Regions from separate parts of the Mesorhizobium sp. M0848 genome, predicted to be linked through region 2. Evidence: predicted binding sites of a transcription regulator. Region 2 holds the regulator's gene; the other holds the start of a gene.
What was found. Region 2 encodes LexA, which represses DNA repair genes until DNA is damaged. Its sites were predicted from a motif close to TGTTCNNNNTGTGTTCNG; they were not measured.

Region 1 (3,418 bases), on a different contig from region 2:
GTATTGTGCGCGTTTGACCGGATCCTTGAGCGTATTGTGGGCTTCCACGATTTCACTGAAACGGGCTTCATCGCCGGTTTCGCGATTGTCTGGATGATAGCGCATCGCAAAATAGCGAAATATGCGCTCCAACGTTTCCGAATTGGCGTTCGGGCTAACTTCCAAAACTTCGTAGTAGTCAATGAACATAGCGGGCTCCCCGACCACACCATATTCGCATTGTCTAAATAAGGAATGTCAATGCGGAGGCCAAGACCTTGGTCCGACGCCGATGACATCCACGCTTTCTGGAAGAGGAAGAAAATGGCCGGCGTCCGGTCGGTGGGGCCGTTGGGTGGTGAGGGCGCCGGCCAAGCGGACAATCAGGTCCGCCGCACCGTGGAGATGATCGATTCGCGGAGGCGGTGTTATGGCGTGATCGCGGAAGGCAATGTGGCGAGGTCGGCTTGTCGGGCGGCGAGTGACCTACGCCGCCTGCGCCATCCGCTCCGAGCTCATGCGGTAGGAGATCGCTTCGGCCAGATGGATTCGGCCGACGGTTTCGCTGGCGTCGAGATCGGCAAGCGTCCGTGCCACCTTCAGCACACGGTGATAGGCCCGCGCCGAAAAGGCGAGCTTTTCGCTGGCGTCCTTGAGCAGCGACAGGCCGGCGACGTCAGGCATGGCGATTTCCTCGATGATCGACGGTGAGCAATGCGCGTTGGTGGTGGCGCGGGTGGCGCCGAGCCGCTCGAAGCGTTCGCGCTGGATGGTGCGGGCGCGTGCCACGCGCATCGCCACATCGGCGCTTTTCTCCGCCCGGTCGGGCCGGATCAAGTCGCTGGCCGAGACCGCCGGCACTTCGATCCTGAGATCGATGCGATCGAGCAGCGGGCCCGAAATGCGCGCCTGATAGTCGGTGCGGCAACGCTCGCCGCGCAGGCAGCGATAGCCCGGCTCGCCGGCCATGCCGCAGCGGCACGGGTTCATCGCCGCCACCAGCTGGATACGCGCCGGATAGGTGACGCGATGGTTGGCCCGCGCGATCATGCAGTCGCCGGTCTCCAGCGGCTGGCGCAGCGCATCGAGCGTCTGCGGCGTGAACTCGGGAAACTCGTCGAGGAACAGCACGCCGTGATGGGCCAGCGACACCTCGCCCGGCCGCGCGCGGATGCCGCCGCCGACCATCGCCGCCATCGAGGCCGAGTGGTGCGGCGCGCGGAACGGCCGCCGGTCGGTCAGCTTGCCTTCGCCGAGTTCCCCCGCCACCGAGGCGATCATCGAGACTTCGAGCAATTCCTTCGGCGCCAGCGGCGGCAGGATCGACGGCAGCCGCTGCGCCAGCATCGATTTGCCGGATCCAGGCGGTCCGATCATAAGCAGATTATGACCACCGGCGGCGGCGACTTCCAGCGCCCGCTTGGCGGTCTCCTGGCCCTTGATGTCGGCGAGGTCGGGCAAATCCAGCGCCGCGGCGTGGATGCCGGCCTCGGGGCGCGACAGCACCTGCGTGCCACGAAAATGATTGGCGATGGCAATCAGGCTGCGCGGTGCCAGAATGTCGATATCCTTTCCAGCCCAGGCCGCTTCCGGCCCGCATGCGAATGGGCAGATCAGGCCCTTGCCCTCGGCATTGGCGGCGATCGCCGCCGGCAAGGAGCCGGCGACCGCGGCAATCGTGCCGTCGAGCGACAATTCTCCAAGCACGACATAGCCGGCCAGCATGTCGCCCGGAATGGCGCCCAGCGCGGCCATTAGGCCGAGTGCGATCGGCAGGTCGTAGTGGCTGCCTTCCTTCGGCAGGTCGGCCGGCGCCAGATTGACAGTCACCTTCTTCGACGGCATCGACAGGCCGGAAGCATGCAGTGCGGCCTGCACCCGCTCGCGGCTTTCGGCCACCGCCTTGTCGCCCAGGCCGACGATGTGCATGTTGACCTTGCCGGGCGCGATCATCACCTGCACGTCGACCGGCACGGCCTCGATGCCTTGGAAAGCGACCGTGCGAACCCGCGCCACCATTTTTTGTACCCCCGGACAGTAGTTCGCCCATGCCCTGGCGATCAGGGTGTGAGCGAAGTCAAAGAAGACAACCACAGATTTCGGAGTTAAGCAAGAACATTACGAGAACATATAGCTTCACCACGGTGAGGAATTCTGCCGGCAAGGAGCGCCGTCCATAAGCTAGGCTTTGATCGGAAGCTTGAGCGCCCGCTCCGTCAAAGGCTCGCTGGCATCAAAGATGACATACCCGAGCATAGATGGCTAGAATTTGTCGAACAGGCGCTCCACCTTGCGGGCGAACATTTCCCTCTGGTCATCAGAGATGTTTTCGACGGAATATCTCGTCAGGTAGAGGTGCCTCACGTTGCGGCCGCACATAGTCTTGAGACCGCGCAGCAGCACCTTCCTTCCCGGGTTTTGCATGTACAGTTCAGTATACCACCACGGCGACCCGCATGTGGTAACAACGCCCATCCGCCGGATGTTCAATAGCGCCGGCTTGATCACGCCACCGTCTGCCGGCAACTCGTAAGCCACCCCCGGTCGCCAAACTCGATCAAAATAACCCTTCAAGATTGCGGGCATGCCTGACCACCATGTCGGAAAGCAGAAAACGCATGCCTCCGCCCATCTCAACGCGTCGATGTAAACCTGCAAGTCGCTGGGTGCCTGGGCAGGGTCAAAGTGGCCATGTCTTTCTTCGGCATGCATCACAGGATCGAACTTCATCTGATGGAGATCGAAATCAACGACCTCGTCACCCCTGGCTTTGAGGGTCTGAACGACCCGTTTGTGGAGCGCCGCCTGGTAACTGTCGGCTAGTGGATGCGCGTAGACGACATTGATTTTCATGGCGCGGGCCTTCAGGCTTCGAATTACACGCACATATTAGCCGTCGCGCAACCAAGTGGAAACAGCAAGGTCAGTGGCGGGGAGGGAAGCCCATCGCCGGTGTCGATCCGCAGCGGGCTTATACAATCGCCTGATCAAATGAGGAACATTACAAGAATATGCAGCCGCGCCGGTCGCGGCTGGGTTGTGGCCGGTTGCAGAAACCGGAACATGGTTAAGACAAAGTGAAAACGGTTACGTCCGCCGCTTGTCCTCGACCGCGTCCCAGAACAGGCTGGCGATGTCGGCGCCGCCGAAGCGCTTGACCTCGCGCACGCCGGTCGGCGAGGTCACGTTGATCTCGGTCATGTAGTCGCCGATGACGTCGATACCGACCAGGATGAAGCCGCGCTCTTTCAGCGAGGGCCCGATGCGGGCGCAGATCTCGCGTTCGCGCTCCGTCAGTTCGGTCTTTTCGGCGCGGCCGCCGACATGCATGTTGGAGCGGGAATCGTGTTCGGCCGGCACCCGGTTGATAGCGCCGACCGGCTCGCCGTCGATCAGGATGATGCGCTTGTCCCCCTTGCGCACGTCCTTGAGATAGCGC
Region 2 (3,418 bases):
CTGTTTGCCATCTGGCATTTTCAGCGTGTCTCGCCGCTCAGCCTGTTTGCCAATCTCGCGGTAATGCCGATCGTCACCGTCGTCATGTTCCTGGCCGTCGCCAGCGCGCTGTTGATGCCTTTCGGATTGGATTGGCCGGCTCTCTACCTGATGGGTAAGGGCCTGACGATGATGATCGCCATATCAGGCTGGATCTCCGAGCGTTCGCCTGTCGATGGGGTCGGGCTGATTTCGCAGCAGTCGGTCCTGTTGGTGGCAATTGCCCTGGTCATCGCGACAATGGCGACAACTTGGCTGCGGCTCGCTGCTCTGCCATTCGCGCTGGCAGGCTTGCTGACCGTCTCGGATACGCGCACGCCGGATGTGCTAATCTCGGAAGACGCCCGGCTGGTGGCGTTGCCGATCGGTGGCGGCGAGCTTGCCGTCAGCCGGGAACGGCCGAACGAATTCACCGTCGACAACTGGAAACGCGCCCTGACATCAGAAACCATCGTCGTGCCAGAGGTGTTCGACAACAGCGATGGGCAATTCGATGTCGCGGATGCCGTTGATCTGCCGCTGGGATCGCCGTTCTATTGCTCCTCAGGCGTTTGCGTGGCCAGGCACATGTCCGGTGCGATCATTGCCTATGTCGAGGACCGCAAGGACGCCTGGAAAGCCTGCGGCTTCGCCGAGCTGATCGTCATCAATGACGCCACCGCGTATGACGCCTGTCACAATCCGCTGGTTCTCGTCATCACCAAGCGGCAACTGGCTCGCAAAGGCAGTGCCGCGGTCTTCTTCGATCGCCAATCGGCGACCACGCCGGCGACGATCAGCTTCGCGGTGGACAGCCCATATCGGCCCTGGCACACGCAACGCAAATACTCTCGTGAGGCAAGGGGGCTGGCACCCTTCAAGAAACCGGAGAAGCCAGCGGCCAACCCACAGCCGCCTCAGTAGCGGCGGATCAGGCCGACGAGCTTGCCTTGCACCTTGACCCTGTCCGGGCCGAAAATACGGGTTTCATAGGCCGGATTGGCGGCTTCGAGAGCAATCGAAGCGCCCTTGCGGCGGAACCGCTTCAGCGTCGCTTCCTCTTCATCGACCAGCGCCACGATGATCTCGCCGGGGCTCGCCGTGTCGGCATTGCGGATGATGACGGTGTCGCCGTCGAAGATACCGGCCTCGATCATCGAGTCTCCCTTGACCTCCAGCGCATAGTGGGCGCCGCCCATGATCATGTCCGGCGGCACCGAGATCGAATGCGTCTGATGCTGGATGGCATCGATCGGCACACCGGCGGCGATACGGCCCATGACCGGGATCGACACGGCGGAGACCGCATCGTCATCATTGCCGGGCGAGGGCATCCGCGAAGGCGCCGGCTTGATCTGCCGGCCAAGGGCGCCACCCTGACCGAGACTGCCCTGGATGACGCTTGGCGAAAACTTCTTTGCCGCGTTGAGACCGGGCGCGATCGAGTCCGGCAATCGCAGCACTTCCAGCGCGCGTGCCCGGTTGGGCAACCGGCGAATAAAGCCGCGCTCCTCAAGTGCGGTGATCAGCCGATGAATCCCGGATTTGGAGGCAAGGTCAAGCGCCTCCTTCATCTCGTCGAAGGATGGCGGAATGCCGCTCTCCTTCAGGCGTTCATGGATGAACATCAGCAGTTCATGTTGCTTGCGCGTCAGCATGGCGGCCCCCAGGTTACCTGAAACCAGAATCGAAAAACAAACCCAGAACAAACCCTATCTGTTCCAGTTGTGTTCTGCAACCGTTTAAAGTTTAATGAATTTGTTAAGGCTGCTGAAATTATTTGGCGCTTGCCAGCGGGTCGCGATCAACAGGCGCTAGGCACGGCGATGCGCCTGTTCCCATTGAAATTATTATGGTTAATGACCTGTGGCTCATCCTCGACCCAAGGCTTGGCATTATCAGTCTATCGACCTCCACAAAGGACGATATCAATCTTCGGGACGTTCGTTTGCCGTGAACGAAACGGAGCCAAAACGCCAACGTCTGTTGGCATTTGTGGCTGGAAATTCAGCCCTCCGTCATCTGCCAGGCAGTGAGGGCGGCGGCGGTGGATCGCGGGGATCGTTGCGTCAGGTAACGGCTTCCTTGACCGCGAAACGGCGGTCCTTCCATGCGCCCGTGCGCAGAATATCCTCCAGCACCTCAACCGCCAGCCACACATCCTTGTAGCCGACATAGAGCGGCGTGAAGCCGAAACGGATGGTCGATGGCGCACGAAAATCACCGATGACGCCGCGCTCGATCAGCGCCCGCATGATTTGATAGCCGTGATCGTGAAGGAACGACACCTGGCTGCCGCGCCTGGTCGCGTCGCGGGTGGTCTCCAGCGTGAGACCGTAGGCGCCGCACCTGGCTTCGACGAGCTGGATGAACAGTTCTGTCAACGCGACACTCTTCTTTCGCAATGCCGCCATGTCGACGTCATTCCAGATGGCAAGCGCGCCTTTGAGCGCCCGCATCGACAGGATCGGCTGAGTGCCGCACAAAAAGCGGCGGATGCCGGTGCCGGCAACATAACCCCGTTCGAAGGCAAAGGGCCGCGCATGGCCCCACCAGCCGCTGAGCGGCTGGCTGATATCGCCGTGGTGGCGCTGCGCGGCATAGATGAAGGCCGGTGCGCCCGGACCGCCGTTGAGGTACTTGTAGGTGCAGCCGATGGCGAAATCGGCATTTGCGTGATCGAGCTCGACGGGCAGGGCGCCGGCGGTGTGGCAAAGATCCCAGACGATCAGCGCTCCGGCCGCATGAGCTTTGCGCGTCAGCGCCGCCATGTCGCGCAGTTCACCCGATTTGTAATTGACGTGATTGACCAGCACCACCGCGACGTTTTCGTCGATCAGCTCTTCGATGGTCGGCGCGTCGACACCCGCGAGGCGCAGCAGGACGCCATCCCGGGTCGAGGCCACGCCTTCGGCGATGTACAGGTCGGTGGGAAAACTGTCACCTTCGGCGACGATGGCCGACCGGCCGGGCCGCATCTCCATCGCCGCGTGCAGCACCTTGTAGATGTTGGTCGATGTCGTGTCGCAGACAACGGTCTGGCCGGCCGCGGCTCCTATCAGGCGTCCGAGCTGGTCGCCGAGTTCGATTGGCATCTCGAACCATCCGGCCGTGTTCCAAGCTCGGATGAGATCCTGGGCCCATTCTTGGGTCGCCGCCTGCTGCAGCTCGCTGAAAACGGCATGAGACGCTGCCCCCAGTGAATTGCCGTCGAGATAGATCATCCCCTCCGGCAGAATGAAACGGTCGCGCATGGCCCGCAGCGGATCCGTGGCATCCATCGCTTCGACTGCGGCGAGATCAGGAATTCCACTCATGGTCGGTCAGTCCCCGGTTGTTCGCGAAGGGTTTTCCGCCACAGCGCGTCCCCTCGGTGTGCCTGTTTTCATTTCGACGTCAG

Region 1: a site for LexA is predicted at 2,091-2,108, ahead of NKH95_RS28465 (YifB family Mg chelatase-like AAA ATPase). Genes of this name have one in related genera too.

What each region holds. Positions count from the first base shown of each region.
Region 1 covers NZ_JAMYOM010000031.1:30,942-34,359, forward strand. The annotation lists gene NKH95_RS28460 (J domain-containing protein) at 1-189, opposite strand, end outside; gene NKH95_RS28465 (YifB family Mg chelatase-like AAA ATPase) at 466-1,998, opposite strand; gene NKH95_RS28470 (NAD(P)H-dependent oxidoreductase) at 2,242-2,832, opposite strand; gene gshB (glutathione synthase) at 3,067-3,418, opposite strand, start outside.
Region 2 covers NZ_JAMYOM010000013.1:95,197-98,614, forward strand. The annotation lists gene NKH95_RS16760 (ComEC/Rec2 family competence protein) at 1-942, shown strand, start outside; gene lexA (transcriptional repressor LexA) at 936-1,676, opposite strand; gene kynU (kynureninase) at 2,088-3,335, opposite strand; gene kynA (tryptophan 2,3-dioxygenase) at 3,415-3,418, opposite strand, start outside.